Regions from separate parts of the Rhizobium sp. BK377 genome, predicted to be linked through region 1. Evidence: riboswitches for the same ligand, from Rfam matches in the RefSeq annotation. Region 1 holds a riboswitch; each other region holds the start of a gene.
The links. A riboswitch is a leader RNA that binds a small molecule or an ion and turns the genes downstream of it on or off. The one in region 1 is predicted to bind cobalamin.

Region 1 (4,023 bases):
GCATTGCCAAGCACGCCGTCAATCATCGTGTGGTCGGAGCCATCGACCTCGGCACGCCACTTCTTGTCGAGGGCGTCGATGTCGGCTGCCCCCAAGCTCGCGTTCGCGGCATTTTGCGCCTTGATGGCTTCGATGACTGCGGGGTCATTAAGCCAAGGCTTTACGTCGCTCGTCACATAGTCGGCGATCGGCGCAAGCTTGGCATCCTGCGCCATGGATACGCCCATGGGGACGGCAAATGCGGCGCAGGCCATAAGATATGCGGTCACGACTTTCTTCATAACTGTTCCTTCCTGGTTATTGGCTGATGGGATGAGCGTATCGAACGACGATGGGGTCAGAATTCCTCCCAGGCACCGGGAGAAGCGGCAACCGCGGCACTTCCTACATGCCGTTTCCCGGAAACTCTCGGCTCCGGGCGAGGTTGACGAGGGACCGGCTGAACGGGTGCATACAGGCTGGCGGCAGCCGCGCTGACAGTGAACCTGCCGGCCGAGTCCTGCAGAAGGCGTCCCTGGGTGAGCAATTCCTGGCAGGCGGCGTTCGTTTCCTCGACCATTGCCGCATTCTGTTGCGTGGCCTGGTCCATCTGGTTGATCGCACCATTGATTTCCTGCAGGCCCGTCGCCTGTTCGCGGTAGGACTGAACGATGGAAGCGATGCTGTCGCTGATGCGGTTGATCTGCTCCTCGATTTTCAGGAGAGCATCCCCGGTCTCGTTCACCAGCCCGACGCCTGCTGCAACTTCCTGGCCAGACACGGTGATCAGGTTCTTGATTTCCTTTGCCGCGTTTGCCGAGCGCTGTGCGAGCTCACGCACTTCCTGCGCGACGACCGCAAAACCCTTGCCGGCTTCGCCGGCGCGCGCCGCCTCGACGCCGGCATTCAGCGCCAGCAGATTGGTCTGGAACGCGATCTCGTCGATGACGCCGATAATGCGGCCGATCTGGCTCGACGAGGTCTGAATCCGGTCCATGGCTCCGATGGCATCACGTACCACGGTCGCCGAGACATGAGCGCTCCGCTTCGTTTCCTCGACCTGTTTTCCGGCAGTTTCGGCCCGCTGCGACGACGTTCTGACCGTCGTCGTTACCTCATCCAGAGCGGCGGCGGTCTGTTCCAGCGCTGCTGCCTGTTGCTCGGTCCGCTTGGCGAGCTGATCCGCTGAAGAGGCCAGTTCGCTCGATCCGCTTTCAACAGCCACGGAGGCGGTCTTGATCTCCGTCAGCGCGGCAGCGACTGCCTGGACCATATTGTTGAAATCCTGCCGCAGTTTATCGAATTCGGGGCCGAGATCGGCGAGATTTATCGAGAAATCGCCCGCGGCGAGCTTTTCCAGCGCATTGGCAAGAGCGGTCATGACAAGTCGCTGCGTTTTGCTGGCTTCTTCCGTCAACAATGCGTTGCGAGCCCGTTCGGAATCAAGCGAAGCACTCTGCTCGGCAGCGGCTTGCTCTCTTTCGACCTTTGCAATCGCCTCGTTACGGAAAACTTCCAATGCGCGGGCCAGAAAGCCGATTTCATCGCCGTTTTCCCGATAGGTGACGGGAGAGGCGAGATCGCCTTTCTGCAAGGCGCTGATTCGCTCGCTGAGAATCCTGATCGGCCGGCCAACGAGACTGCGCATGGCGAGAAGAAATGCGACAATGGCAATAGCGGTGATCAGGGACTGCGTCAGCACCGAAATGAAGACCTTCTGCCTGACTTCGGACGCGATCTTCTCGACGGACCAGTTCGTGACGACGTAGCCGGTGGCCTTGCCCGACTTATCGAGTGGTAGCGGTGCTGTGATCGTCACGACGCCGGCGGATATTTCGCTGTCGTCAATCGTCGTTTTTTCCGGCTTCGCGCTCAGGCGCTTTGCAAGATCTGCCGATGCAGGCAGACCATTGACGCCGTCGCGTGTCCACCTATCGACGGCGGTGAGTTCCGCATTGAATGCTGAGAATTGAACAAGGTCGAGCGAGGGATCGTCGCGGTAGAGAGAATAGGCATCTCGAACGGCATTCGCCTTGCCCCACTTCACGCCGCCTGCGGCCAGAGATGCAAACTGCTCCGCGTCCTTGGACCAGTTGGCCTTGGCGCCATCGATCAATGCTCGGGTTTCATATAACCAGGTGTACGTCGCAAAGGCTGATATGCCGCAGAGATTGACGGCAACGATAATCGCCGCCAGCTTCGCTGTCAGAGGCATCGTCTTCAAAAATTGGAACATCCCGCGGGGGCCTCGAAATGCGGCTCAGTCGGACACGTTCTCGACCGGCGTATCAATACGGGCATCGACGCTGGCGGCCGCATCATGAACGCTCATGCCCATGTCCTCACTGCAACCCAGAACGCGCAGATGCAGTGTGTATTTCATGTGTGAATAAATTATAAAGTAGAATGGGATACCGGTGCCCACCGCTGAATTGAACCCCATACGGGCGCTTCGGGAGCCGGTATCTCGAATAGGCGTCGCGTGCCGCTTGCCGCCACGCCGTTTCCACGCCATAGATCGCCGGTCAGGTGCCCGCCGTTACAAGCGGGAGAATCGGGAATCCGGTGCAAAGCCGGAACGTGCCCAACGCTGTAAGGCCGACGCTTGCCGCTCATCACGCCACTGGCCGCGAGGCCGGGAAGGCTGCGGTCAGGCGAAAGACGCCAAGTCAGAAGACCGGCCTGACGAGATAGACCCAACCCGCGCGGACGGCGGGCGGTTGCGTTGTTGGGGATTTGACGATGCGACCCATTGATGATGCCGTTTGCACGGCATCCAGCTTTTCTGCGGCCGAACGCGAGGCCGTTTATCACGCGATCATGACGCGGCGCGATGTGCGCAGCCAGTTCCTGCCCGATTCCTTGCCGGACGACCTCGTCATGCGATTGCTGACAGCGGCCCATCACGCGCCTTCGGTCGGTTTCATGCAGCCGTGGAATTTCATTCTGGTGAAGAGTGGCGAGGTGAGGGCGCGTGTGCGCGACGCCTTCGCCAAGGCCAATGAGGAAGCCGCGCAAATGTTTACGCGCGAGCGGCAGGAAAAATACCGGTCGCTGAAACTCGAAGGGATCGTCGAAGCGCCGCTTGGCATCTGCGTGACCTGCGACCCCTCGCGCAGCGGCAGCGTGGTGCTGGGCCGCACGCATAATCCGCGCATGGACAGCTATTCCACCGTCTGCGCCGTCCAAAACCTGTGGCTCGCGGCACGGGCCGAAGGCGTCGGCATCGGCTGGGTCAGCATATTTCGCGAAGGCGATCTGAAGGAGATCCTTGGCATTCCCGACCATATCGAGGTGGTTGCCTGGCTCTGCGCGGGGTTCGTCGACCGGCTCTATGACGAGCCGGAACTGGCGGTCAAAGGCTGGCGGCATCGGATGCCGCTGGACGAACTCATCTTCCATGACGGCTGGGGCCAGATAAAGACCTGAGCCATTATTGCTGCTGCGGCTGAGGGCCTGATGTTGCCGGATTGGCGAGATCGATCTTGCCCTGATCACCCGCCAGGAATTGCGGGCCGACCTGGCGCACCTTGTTGCCGGCCGGATCATAGGGACGATCCGGCACCTGCGCCTGCGGGGCACTTGCGGCTTTCGGGGCTTCGGTGCGGATCGTGGTGATCGAACCCTTCGGCTCGGGCACCGGCGCAGAGGCCGTCTGGCTCTTGCGCATTTCCTCGTAATAGGCGCTGAGATTGCAGGAGCAGGCGGATTTTTCGCCGGGCGCGCGGGTCTTGTAGGCGAAGGCGTTCTTCATTGCGCCATAGGGGGCGCCCGTCGCCGTCGAAATCATGTTTGCGGCTTCGGTGCTGGAAATGTCGCGATAAAAGAGTTCCGTCTCCACGCCAGGGCACATCTTGGCACAGGTTGCGGCATCGCGGCCGAAATCAACCGAGGTGGCATTGTTGCTGATCGGGAAGAATCCGCCGTCGCAGGTGCGCACACAGATCGTGCTGACCGGCGAGAGCATTTCTGCCCGCGGCAGGCCGTAGCGTTCACCGCCGCCGAGCGGGATGAACGTGTCGCCACGCATAGCTTGCTCATCGA
Region 2 (4,023 bases), on a different contig from region 1:
CCGAGGCCTAATATCATCACGCAGACGGCCCCCGTCGACGCGCCGGCCGAAATGCCGAGCACATAGGGTTCGGCAAGCGGATTGCGCAGCAGCGCCTGCAGCACCGTGCCGCAGAGCGCCAGCGACGCACCGGCGCTCGCCGCCACCAGCGCGCGGCTGAGGCGGTAATCCCAGACGATGCCCTGATGAATGCGGCTGAGCTCGAATGCCGTGCTGAAAAGGCGGTTGGAAACCGCCTTCGCCGTGGTGGCGAGCGGGATCGATATCTCGCCGATCGAAACGGCGAGACTGATCATGATACCGAGCAGGAGGAAGGCGGCAATGGCGAGAGTTGCCAGCGCCCACCATCGTCTCTGTGGCGAGGCAGCCTGGCTCACTGCGTCAGACCGAAGGACTTGATGCCCTTTGCCAGCACTTCGATGCCGTCGATCGTGCGGATCGTCGGGTTCATCGACTGGGCGTCCATCATGACGAAGCGCCCGTTCCTGACGGCATCGAGCTCTTTCGTGACCGGATCGTTTTCCAGGAAATCGACCTTCACCTTCGGGTCGTCGGCGGCATAGCGGCGGCGGTCCATGGTGGCGATGACGATGACGGCGGGATTGGCCTGCGCAATCGTTTCCCAGCCGACGAGGGGCCATTCCTCTTCCGTGCTGACGACGTTCTTGGCGCCGAGCGTCTTCAGGATATAGGCCGGCGCGCTGTTCTTGCCGGCGATGAAGGCATCGCCCTTGACCTCCTTGCTGGAGAACCAGAAGACGACCGGCAGGTTCTTGGCCGCAGCGCCTGAAACGGAGGCAACGGCCGCGGCCTCGCGCTTCTTCAAGTCGGCGATCAGTGCGTCTCCACGGTCCTTCACGTCGAAGATCTCGGAGAGTTCGGCGATCTCCTGATAGATCAGGTCCATGGTGAACAGCTCCTTGCGCACGCCGTCGCCGCCATCGGCGTTGATCTTGGCGACGCAATCGGCAGGCGCGATATAGGTGTTGATGCCGAGATCGGCGAACTGCTCGGGCTTGCCGACGGAGCCTTGTGCGCCGACATGCCATTCGAATTCGGCAGCCACAAGATCGGGCTCTGCGCCGACGACGGATTCGAAGCTCGGATCGTTATCGGCTAGCCGTCTGATCCTGCTGTTGACATCGGCATATTGCGGAAGGACCGGGCCGACCCAGACGGCGGTGCCGGCGATCTTGTCGGCAAGGCCGAGCGAGAAGAGCACTTCGGTCATGCCCTGGCCGATCGAGACGATCCTGGCCGGCGCCTTTTCGAAGGTGACCTGTCGGCCGCAATTGGCGAGGGTGAGGGGATACCGAGTGGCGGCAAGTGCGGGCGCAGCAAATCCGGCCAGCGCGAGCGCGAGGGAAAAGCTCTTCAGAAGCTGTCGCATGGAAACTCTCGATCAAAGGAAAAGGGCTGGCGGATGCCGGCGCGAATGCGCGAACGAAGCCGGCGAGCGAGAAGCTAGCGGCGGATCTTCCAATCGAGACGGATGGATGGCGGCAGGTGGAGAGGGGTGGCGTCAATCATGTCTGCTCCTTGTCCGGGCATCCCCGCCCGGCTTGATTGGATCGTGTCGACGGCAGGTCTCCTGGCTCGCGAATATGTGCCGGTCATCTGCCTTCCCGCGAAATCGCAGTGGCACGGCCCGTAGGCCGAGGGCATGATCGCTGTCGCGATCGACCCCGAGATCGACAATCCGCTTACAGTTGCGGGGGCAGCCACGGTCTCGGTCCCTCTTGGGTCGTCCTCACCGTGTTCCCTATTATTCCCCTCGGAGTTCTCTTCGGGGAACCGTCGTCCCGGTCTATGACGCCGCGATGGGCGACGTCAAGCGCCGGAATGCGAAGTGTGTCGGGTCCGAGGCCGCTTAGTGGCTCGCGCCCGAGCCGCCGGCGGCGACAAGCCCGAAGGGCTGACCCTCGACGGGGATCGCGCGCGTTTGCTTCAGCGTTTTGCTACTGACAAGGCGGATCAGGCTGCGGCGAGGATCGGTAATGGCGATATCATCGCCGGCCGCGGCCAGCCGAGGACGCGGATCGCGCCAATGGCCGTCCTTGCTGTAGGGTTCCGTGACGGTTTCCGATTTGACGATCTCGCCCTTTACCGTATCGAGCAGATGCAGCCTGCCATCTTCGGTGAGGATATAGGCATTCTGGAACTTTGCCGGATCGAGCATAAAATCGACGCGCCGCGTTGGAAGGTCGATGATGCGATAAGGTGCATCCGTATTATCAGGATCGATCAGGACCACCTTATCCTCCCCGTAATTGCCGAGGAAAAACTGCATGGAGCGGCCGCCGAGCAAGGTGGAAACCTTGCCTTGCGTCAGCGATGCGCCGTAGGCGAGCATCTCGAGTTTGGGTCCTTCCGCGCCGCCGGGACGGGCGATGAGTACGCCTTCCTCGCAACCGAAGGCGACGAGGCGGGCAGAGGTCGCCTCGCCATGCAGGCCGGTGCAGGGCGCGACATCGCCGATCTGCCGGCCACCACGATCGAGCACCCGCAGGCCAAGGCGCGGCGGCAACTCGCCCTCCTTGACCGGGGCCTGCATGTTCGGCACTGAGACCAGCAGATGATTGCCCATCGGCACCGCGACGCCGTGATGGGCGGCGATGGTATTAAAAGGTTTCGGCTCCGGCTTTGCCTGCAGCAGGCTGCCTTCCTTCAAGAGATCGAAGCGGTCGGTGCGATCATAGAAGATCGCCACGTCATCGCCATGTGTGACCACATGGCCCGGCTTCTCACCCTTTATGGTCGCATCGACCAGCTTCGGCGGCGTCACCTCGATATCGCGATGCTCTCCATGATCGGAAAGGGCAATGCCGGTCTCGATGGCGTGAACGACATTCTCTTCGCCCTGGACAGCAAAGACCGTGCGCCCCGTCTCGCTCAGCGACAGGGCGGCATAACCCTTGAGATCGAAGCGGCCGATCTGTCTGCCGCTCGCAAGATCGATGGCGCGCACGACCGGCAGGCTGTGATCAGCCACGAAAAGCCGCCAGCTCTCCTGCTGTTCCTCTTCAGCGCGGGACGACGATGGCAGGACGGCGGATGTGAGCGCGGTGGCGACTGCAGAGATGGCGAAAAGGCCCCGATACATGAAATCTCTCCTTAATGTAATAACATTACATAGTCGTTGTTATAAAGTTACATTTGCCTTGTCCAGCCCCGGCTGTCGGATTTTTGAGAAATTGGGGCGCCAGCCTTGTTTGATGTCTGGCTGGCTGCTCATGGCGACGGGATAGCGATGCAGGACTCAGAAGCGATTACTGAGCCCAGTTCACAAGCCTATCCCGCCGGCCTCGTCTAATTCGGATAATCCCCTGACGCTATATCCCCCTTTGCGCAGCTTTCGCTGCCATCAGCTTTCAGCAGCCTTTCGAGGGGATAAGCCATTGAGAACATCAGGATTTGCCGCAACCGACGCGAATACGCCGTTGCAACCATTCTCCTTCGATCGCCGGGAACTACGTCCCGAAGATGTTGCGATCGATATCCTCTATTGCGGCGTCTGCCACACGGACCTCCACATGGCCCGCAACGACTGGGGATTTTCCAACTATCCCCTCGTGCCGGGTCATGAGATCGTCGGGCGCGTGTCTGCCGTCGGCAGCAATATTTCGCGCTTCAAGGTGGGTGACAACGTTGCCGTCGGTACGATCGTCGACAGCTGCAGGGAATGCGCCCAGTGCCGGCGTAATGAAGAGCAGATGTGCTACAAGCGCGCCACTGTTACCTATAACGGCCAGGACCGGGTAACCGGCGAGACCACCTATGGCGGCTATTCCGATCATATCGTCGTGCGTGAGGAATTCGTGCTGCGGGTGCCCGACGGGCTCGATCTGTCGCGCGTCGGACCACTGCTCTGCGCCGGCATCACCACATATTCGCCGCTGCGCACCTGGAATGTCGGCCCCGGCAGCCGGGTGGGTGTGATCGGACTTGGCGGCCTTGGACATCTGGCTGTGAAATTCGCCTCCGCACTCGGGGCGCATGTGACGGTGCTGACGCGCTCGGAAG
Region 3 (4,023 bases), on a different contig from region 1:
GATGGGGAAAGCCTCCTTGAACGCGTCCAGCGTTATCCCGAGTTTTGCCGTCTTCACGTCTGAACGCATTAGCTTGTCGACGGTGAGATTGCGGATCCAGCCGACATCATGGGCGCTGCGGATGCTTTCGCCGCGCAAGTGAAAGCGCCATGTGGCGAAGGAGTAGCCGAAGGTCGTGCGCACCACGAGCGAGGAGGTGATGACGGCGGCGAGCACCAGAGCGGTGATCGGAAAGTCGCCGGTGATCTCCAGCGCCAGGAAGGTCATTGTCAGCGGCCCGCCGATGACGGCGACGGCGAGCGAACTCATGCCGACCACGGCATAGATTACGGGCGTCAGCGTCGCATCGGCGAAATAGGGGGCGGAATAGGCAAAGAGCTTGCCGAGCAGCGCGCCCATGAAAAGCGAGGCGAAGAACAGGCCACCCCTGAAGCCGGAGCCGATGGAGACGGCGGATGCCACCGATTTCAGAAGGAAGAGGCCGATCAAAGCAGGAATCGTGATCTCGTGGGAGAGGTTCAGATGCAGCGCGCCGTGGCCGGCGGCCAGCACCTGCGGCGAGACCAGCGCCAGCAGGCCGACGACGATGCCGCCGAGCGCCGGGCGGAAGGGCAGTGCGATGGAGCTCTTGCGCGCCAGTTCCTCGACGAAGGAGACGCCTTGCATGATGAGGATGCCGACGCCGGCGCAGAAGGCGCCGAGCGCGATGGCCGGCACGTAGTCCGCCGGCTGGACAGCGCCGAAACTGCCGACATCGATAATGAAATCGCTGCCGGCAAGAAGGCGCGCAACAAGGGTTGCGACAAGCGCCGAGACGACGACAGGCGTTAGCGAGATGATGGTGTAGGTGCCGATGATCAGCTCGAAGGCGTAGAAGGCCCCGGTCAGCGGCGCGTTGAAGGCGGCAGCAATCGCACCGGCCGCGCCGCAGCCGACGAGGACGCGCATGTCAGCGCGGCGCAGCTGCAGTTTCAGGCCGAATTTGGAGGCGATGCCGGCCGCAAGCTGCGTATAACCGGCTTCCAGGCCGACGGATGCGCCGAAGCCGTTGGAAACGAGGTTCTGGATGGCGACGAGGATGCTGTCCGTCAGCGAGAGGCGGCCGCCGTGCAGGGCATTGGCCTCGATCGGGTCGACCATCGGCTTCTTGCGCCATTTGGCGAGAATGAAGAGCAAGAGGCCGAGCAGCATGCCGCCGGCAACCGGGGCGGTCATCAGTAGAAACTTGCTGTCGATCTGCGAGGCGCTGAGCCTCGTCGTGCCGTCTATGCCGAAGATCAGGCTGTGCATCTCTTCCGAGACATAGCTCATGGCAGTGACTGCAAGCCCCGATACGATGCCGACAAGCGCGCCGGCAAAGACCATGCCCACCTCGCTGTGGCGAATGAGCGCGCGCAGGCGTCCCGGATCGAAGGCTGTGCCAAGAGGGCCGAGGCGGCGAATATCCATTCGGGAGAGCATCATGGGGAAAGTAGGCGGCAGGAGTGGGGGTCAAGGGCGGAGCCGGCATCCGCATGGGCGGCAATTGCGGCAAAATACCGACGGAGGCGTAAAGTTTTTGTGACGTAAGCCTTTGATTAAAGACGACAATGTGGGTCGTGTAAGTCGAGATGAACATGAGCGGGACGTTGCGCGGCAATTGACATGGGGGTTGCACGCGCTTAACCATGGATCCACATAATGGATGGTTCCGGATCGGCCTCACGCCTTCCGGATGAAAAGGGAATGTGACGGGGCGGACCCAAGCAGGGCGCCTTCATCACAGCCGACCCCGCGACTGTAGAGCAGTCAGGGTCTTCCGTCCGGTATTTCGACTGCTGCGCTGACGGTCTTGCATTCTGCAAGCGGGCAAGGGGGAAGAAGTGCCGGAAAAGCCACTGGAAATGCATCGTGATCAGCCGGGGCAGGACGCCTCTCTTTCTACGAATCGTCCGTCCTTTCACGAGATGCAGCCGGGAAGGCGAGGCAGATCCGCTGGCACGATCAGGGGCGACCGGAAACGGTCTGCCCCTGTCGCGGCTGAGAACTGCGAGCCAGGAGACCTGCCATCTGTGCCGGGCATAATGCCCAATTGGGCGTTTTGCCCGCTGCCAGCACGGAGGTTGTCTTGGCTGAAGGATGTTATTCAGCGCTGCCTCCGGTGGTGCGTATAAGAGATCGTCGGCCCGGAGCTCGAAATGATGGAGCCCGGGTGCCTGTCATTGGACGTCAGCCGGCGCGTGTTTTCCTCTCCTCCCTCATTCCTGTGCTTGTCACAGGAATCCAGCGTGGCCAAGTCCTTGGACACACTAGACTCATTTCACATTGGCATGGATTCATTCACGGCGCAGACGCGCCGTGGCTGGATTCCTGTGACAAGCACAGGAATGAGGGAAGTAGAGGAGGCCGTGCCCATTCTCAACGGGCGGTGTCGTCATGACTGCCACCTTCATCCTCGGCGGCGCCCGTTCCGGCAAATCCCGCTTCGCCGAAAATCTCATCACCGCAAGCGGTCTCGAGCGCCACTACATCGCCACCGGCCGCGCCTGGGACGACGAGATGCAGGCGCGCATCGACCAGCACAGGGCCGATCGCGGCCCCTCCTGGACGACGCATGAGGAACCGCTCGATCTCACCGAGCGCCTGACCGCCATCGACGCGGAGGGCAGGGCCATCCTCGTCGATTGTCTGACGCTGTGGCTCACCAATCTGATGATGGAGGGGCGCGATATCACCGCCCAGTCTGCCGCCCTTGCTGGCTTTCTGCCTCATGCTAAGGCGCGGCTCGTCATCGTTTCCAATGAAGTCGGCCTCGGCATTGTGCCCGAGAACCGCATGGCGCGGGAATTTCGCGACCATGCAGGCCGGCTGCACCAGATGATCGCGGCTTCGGCCGCGGATGTTTATTTTATCGCAGCGGGTCTGCCGCTGAAAATGAAGGGTTAGTTCCATGCAGCAGAAAATCCCCGCAACCGTCATCACCGGCTTTCTCGGCGCCGGCAAGACGACGATGATCCGCAACCTGCTCACCAATGCCGGCGGCAAGAAGATCGCGCTGATCATCAACGAGTTCGGCGATCTCGGCGTCGATGGCGACGTGCTGAAGGGCTGCGGTGCGGAAAACTGCACCGAGGACGATATTATCGAGCTCACCAATGGCTGCATCTGCTGCACCGTTGCCGACGATTTCATTCCGACCATGACCAAGCTTCTGGAGCGCGATCAGCGCCCCGACCATATCGTCATCGAAACCTCGGGCCTTGCCCTGCCGCAGCCGCTCGTCGCCGCCTTCAACTGGCCGGATATCCGCAGCGAAGTCACCGTCGATGGCGTCATCACCGTGGTCGATAGTGCGGCCGTTGCTGCCGGTCGTTTTGCCGATGACCACGATGCCGTCGATGCGCGCCGTGTCGAGGATGAATCGCTCGATCATGAAAGCCCGATCGAGGAACTTTTCGAGGATCAGCTGACCTGCGCCGACCTGATCGTGCTCAACAAGACCGATTTGATCGACGCGGACGGGCTCGGCCGCGTGAAGAGCGAAGTCGCCTCGCGCATTGCCCGCAAGCCTGTCATGATCGAAGCGAAGAACGGCGAGGTGCCGGCAAGCGTGCTGCTCGGCCTCGGCATCGGCACGGAAGGTGATGTGGTCAACCGCAAATCTCATCATGAGCTGGAACATGAGGATGGCGAGCCGCATGATCACGACGAATTCGACAGCTTCGTGGTTGAGCTTGGCGCTGTCTCGGATACTGCAGGTTTCGTCGAGAAGCTGAAGGGCATCATCGCCGAGCATGACGTGCTGCGCCTCAAGGGCTTCATAGACGTCTCCGGTAAGCCGATGCGCCTGCAGCTGCAGGCCGTGGGTGCCCGTATCGACCAGTATTTCGACCGCGCCTGGGCGCAGGGCGAAGCGCGCAGCACGCGCCTCGTCGTCATCGGCCTGCACGAGATGGATCAGGACGCTGTGCGCAAGGCGATCGTGGCGCTGGTCTAAGGGGTTTCGATGCATCTGCTTCTGGCTCAACAGGGAACGATCAGCGA
Region 4 (4,023 bases), on a different contig from region 1:
GACCCGCTCCACATCATAAGGCGAGAAGAGATACATATCCTCGTTGTTCTTGGCGAGTTCGAAAGTGATATCAGGCACGACGACGCCGAGCGACAGCGTCTTGATGCGGATCTTCTCGTCGGCATTTTCGCGCTTCGTATCGAGGAAGCGCATGATGTCGGGGTGATGGGCGTTGAGATAGACGGCACCCGCCCCCTGCCGCGCGCCGAGCTGGTTGGCATAGGAGAACGAGTCTTCCAGCAACTTCATCACGGGGATGATGCCGGAAGACTGGTTCTCGATCTGCTTGATCGGCGCACCGGCCTCGCGGATGTTCGTCAAGGAAAGCGCAACGCCACCGCCACGCTTGGACAGCTGCAGCGCCGAATTGATGGAGCGGCCTATCGATTCCATATTGTCTTCGACACGCAGCAGGAAGCAGGAGACGAGTTCGCCACGCTGCTTCTTGCCGGCATTGAGGAAGGTCGGCGTTGCCGGCTGAAAACGGCCGGCAATGATCTCTTCCATCAGATCGCGTGCCAGCTGTTCATTGCCTTCGGCCAGCGCCAGCGCCACCATGCAGATACGGTCTTCGTAGCGCTCCAGGTAGCGCTTTCCGTCGAAGGTCTTCAGCGTATAGCTGGTATAATATTTGAAGGCGCCGAGGAAGGTCGGGAAACGAAACTTCTTGGCATAGGCTTCGTCGAACAGGTCGCGGACGAAATTGAACGAATACTGGTCGAGGACTTCCTGCTCGTAATAGCCTTCGGTGACCAGATAATCGAGCTTCTCCCGGAGATTATGGAAGAACACCGTGTTCTGGTTCACATGCTGCAGGAAATACTGCTTGGCCGCCATGCGGTCCTTGTCGAGCTGGATCTTGCCCTCATCGTCATAGAGGTTCAGCATCGCGTTCAGCGCGTGATAATCGAGCGCTTCCAAGGCCTTCAGCGGCTTGGCGACCGCATCCCGCGTCAGGTTTGTCCCAGTGTCCAAAATCGTCCCATCCCGTCTTTGACATTGGCGACATCCTCGGCAGTCCCCAGGAGCTCGAACCGGTAGAGGTAAGGCACCTGGCACTTCTGCGAGATTACGTCGCCGGCAAGCCCGTAGGTCTCGCCGAAATTGCTGTTGCCCGCAGCAATGACGCCGCGGATGTTGGAGCGGTTTTCCGCATTGTTGAGGAAACGGATCACCTGTTTGGGCACGGCTCCTTTTCCGCCGTCCCCGCAATAAGTGGGCGAGATCAGCACAAAGGGTTCGCGAATGTGGATGTCTTCAGCGCCTACGGGAATGCGCGCCGCGCGCAGTCCCAGCTTCTCGACGAAACGATGGGTATTCTCCGACCGGCTGGAATAATAGACGATCAGGCCCACCGCTCTTCTCCGATCAGGAGAGCGCGCTGATCATATCGGGGCGGAAGCCCGCCCAGTGGTTCTCGCCGGCAACGACGACCGGAACCTGCATGTAGCCCATGCCGCGCACGCGATCGAGCGCGTCGGCATCCTCGGAGATATCGATGATCTGATAGTCGACGCCCAGACGGTCGAGGGCGCGGTAGGTGGCGGTGCACTGAACGCAGGCAGGCTTGCTGTAAACGGTAACGCTCATCATGTTCCTCGTGATGTCAATGGATTCCGGACGCAGAACTAGGATCGGGCGCCTTGCGGCGTCCGGGGCAACGCTTGAGAATGATCTAACAAAGTCGGCGCTTTACACGCCAGGCATTATCCTCTGCGGGATCTGCGCGGGCGGCGGTTTTGATGCTCTCGACATGACTTCAACCCCGAAGTGCTCATGCGGAAGTTCGGGGCAGCGTAACAGGCACGGATAGATCCGCATTCATGCACGCGACCTTCCGGACACCCCGCCCGTGGACAACCAGTTCAAGGCAGGTCTCCTGGCTCGCGGGTCGAAGCACCCTGCCCCCAGCCTTCCCAAAGCCTCATGCCTCAGTGACCTGAAATCGGACAGTTGCTCGCCGCTTACAGTTGCGGGGGCAGCTGCGGACTTGTCGCGCCTTCATGGCGAAACGCACCGTATTCCCGTCTTAGCCCGCGACCCTCACGAATCGAAGGAACCTTGAACACTAGATATAGTACGCGAATCCCAGTTTGCGTCAACGGATGGTTTGCGCGTCGCGTTACGGCATGTTTGAAATCACTGCATTCGTGTGAAGAACGTGGTTAACAGATGATTAAAGAAAGCAGGCTGTGGAGAAGGCCCCAAGGAAGAGAGCCAGCCTTTGGCCGGCTCTGCGATTTTCGATTCCCGAATCACGCCCGAATCGCCGATGGGGTATCGCGCAACAGGCCGACTTTGCATTCGGGCCAGCCTCGGTTTCGGCAGATCCCGGGAACCATGATGCCACGGGCGTGCACCTTCCGCACGCTGCTAAAATGACAAACTTTACGTCTTTATCTGGAGAAGACGAAGCGCGTTCATCGTCACCAATACGGTCGCGCCGGTATCGGCAAGGATCGCCGGCCACAGGCCGGTAATGCCGGCAATAGTAGTGACGAGGAACACCGCCTTCAGCCCGAGAGCAATGGTGATGTTCTGCATGATGTTGCGCATCGTCCGCTTCGAGAGCTCGATCATGCGGGCAACGTCGCCGACACGCCCATGCAGCACGGCCGCATCCGCCGTTTCCAGCGCAACGTCGGTGCCGCCGCCCATGGCGATGCCGACATCGGCGGCGGCAAGTGCCGGTGCATCATTGATGCCGTCACCGACCTTGGCAACGAACAATCCTTCCTTCTTCAGTTCGCCAACAATGCGCTGCTTGTCCTGCGGCAGCAACTCGCCGCGCCAGTCGATGCCGAGGTCACCGGCAACGGCTGCTGCAGTGCGCTTGTTGTCGCCGGTCAGCATGATGGCGCGCACGCCTGCCGCCTTCAGCGTCGCAAGCCCGCTCGTGGCGTCGTCGCGCGGCTCGTCGCGCATGGCGATGAGACCGGCCGCGACACCATTGACGAGCAATACCGAGACGCTCTTGCCCGCACCATTAAGTGCCGCGACCCGCTCGTCCTGTTCGACATTCAGCGCCCCGCGCTCGCGCGCGGCCGGCGGTGACAGGAGATCGAGCGTCTCGCCGCCAACCTTGCCGGTCATGCCCTTGCCGGGCAGCGCTTCCACTTCGAAGGCCGGCGGCACGGGCACGGCATCGGCCTTGGCACGGTTGAGGATCGCCAGCGCCAGCGGATGGCTGGAGCCCTGTTCGAGAACGGCAGCACGCGAAAGCACCTCTGCCTCCGAGCGCCCATAGGCGATGATATCCGTGACCTGCGGCTTGCCTTCGGTCAGCGTGCCTGTCTTGTCGAAGGCAACGGCCGTCACCTTGCCAAGCGATTCAAGGACTGCCCCACCCTTCATCAGCAGACCGCGGCGCGCACCCGCCGAGAGCGAGGCAGCTATTGCTGCCGGCGTCGAAATGACCAGCGCGCAGGGGCAGCCGATCAAAAGGATCGCGAGTCCCTTGTAGATCCATTCGCCCCATGCTCCGCCCCCCAACAGCGGCGGCAGAACGGCGACCAGGGCCGCCACGACGACGACACCAGGCGTATAGTAGCGGGAGAAACGGTCGATGAAGCGTTCCGTAGGTGCCTTCGATTCCTGAGCCTCCTCTACAAGCTTGACGACGCGGGCGATCGTATTGTCCTCGGCAGCGGCCGTGACACGGACGCGCAATGCAGCGTCGCCATTCACCGTGCCGGCGAACACCGTTTCGCCTGTGCCCTTGCGCACCGGCGTGCTTTCGCCCGTCACCGGCGCCTCGTCGATTGCGCTTTCTCCGAACAGAATGGTGCCGTCGGCGGAAATCCGGTCTCCCGGCCGCACAAGAATAACGGAACCGACCGCAAGCGTCTCGGCCGGCACTTCCTTTACTTCGCCATCCGCCTCGAGTAGTGCGTTCTTCGGCACCAGCGTCGTCAGCGACTGGATGCTGGCGCGCGCCTTGCCGGCGGCAACCCCTTCCAGCAATTCGCCAACGAGGAACAGGAACACGACCGTCGCTGCCTCTTCACCGGCATTGATGATGAC

Region 2: linked by a shared signal. The riboswitch ahead of FHT92_RS10815 (ABC transporter substrate-binding protein) and the one ahead of bluB (5,6-dimethylbenzimidazole synthase) in region 1 are both predicted to bind cobalamin.
Region 3: linked by a shared signal. The riboswitch ahead of cobU (bifunctional adenosylcobinamide kinase/adenosylcobinamide-phosphate guanylyltransferase) and the one ahead of bluB (5,6-dimethylbenzimidazole synthase) in region 1 are both predicted to bind cobalamin.
Region 4: linked by a shared signal. The riboswitch ahead of nrdH (glutaredoxin-like protein NrdH) and the one ahead of bluB (5,6-dimethylbenzimidazole synthase) in region 1 are both predicted to bind cobalamin.

Annotation. Positions count from the first base shown of each region.
Region 1 covers NZ_JACIAC010000008.1:86,393-90,415, forward strand. Annotated here, with positions in the region: gene FHT92_RS25765 (hypothetical protein) at 1-281, opposite strand, end outside; gene FHT92_RS25770 (methyl-accepting chemotaxis protein) at 338-2,215, opposite strand; gene FHT92_RS29700 (hypothetical protein) at 2,240-2,362, opposite strand; cobalamin riboswitch at 2,490-2,680, shown strand; gene bluB (5,6-dimethylbenzimidazole synthase) at 2,722-3,408, shown strand; gene FHT92_RS25785 (DUF2865 domain-containing protein) at 3,413-4,023, opposite strand, start outside.
Region 2 covers NZ_JACIAC010000002.1:425,170-429,192, reverse strand. Annotated here, with positions in the region: gene FHT92_RS10820 (iron ABC transporter permease) at 1-377, opposite strand, end outside; gene FHT92_RS10815 (ABC transporter substrate-binding protein) at 374-1,390, opposite strand; cobalamin riboswitch at 1,564-1,814, opposite strand; gene FHT92_RS10810 (metallochaperone AztD) at 1,871-3,103, opposite strand; gene FHT92_RS10805 (NAD(P)-dependent alcohol dehydrogenase) at 3,399-4,023, shown strand, end outside.
Region 3 covers NZ_JACIAC010000002.1:546,636-550,658, reverse strand. Annotated here, with positions in the region: gene FHT92_RS11475 (chloride channel protein) at 1-1,461, opposite strand, end outside; cobalamin riboswitch at 1,669-2,065, shown strand; gene cobU (bifunctional adenosylcobinamide kinase/adenosylcobinamide-phosphate guanylyltransferase) at 2,416-2,925, shown strand; gene cobW (cobalamin biosynthesis protein CobW) at 2,930-3,976, shown strand; gene cobN (cobaltochelatase subunit CobN) at 3,986-4,023, shown strand, end outside.
Region 4 covers NZ_JACIAC010000006.1:24,310-28,332, reverse strand. Annotated here, with positions in the region: gene nrdE (class 1b ribonucleoside-diphosphate reductase subunit alpha) at 1-975, opposite strand, end outside; gene nrdI (class Ib ribonucleoside-diphosphate reductase assembly flavoprotein NrdI) at 954-1,355, opposite strand; gene nrdH (glutaredoxin-like protein NrdH) at 1,369-1,590, opposite strand; cobalamin riboswitch at 1,852-2,079, opposite strand; gene FHT92_RS21935 (heavy metal translocating P-type ATPase) at 2,389-4,023, opposite strand, start outside.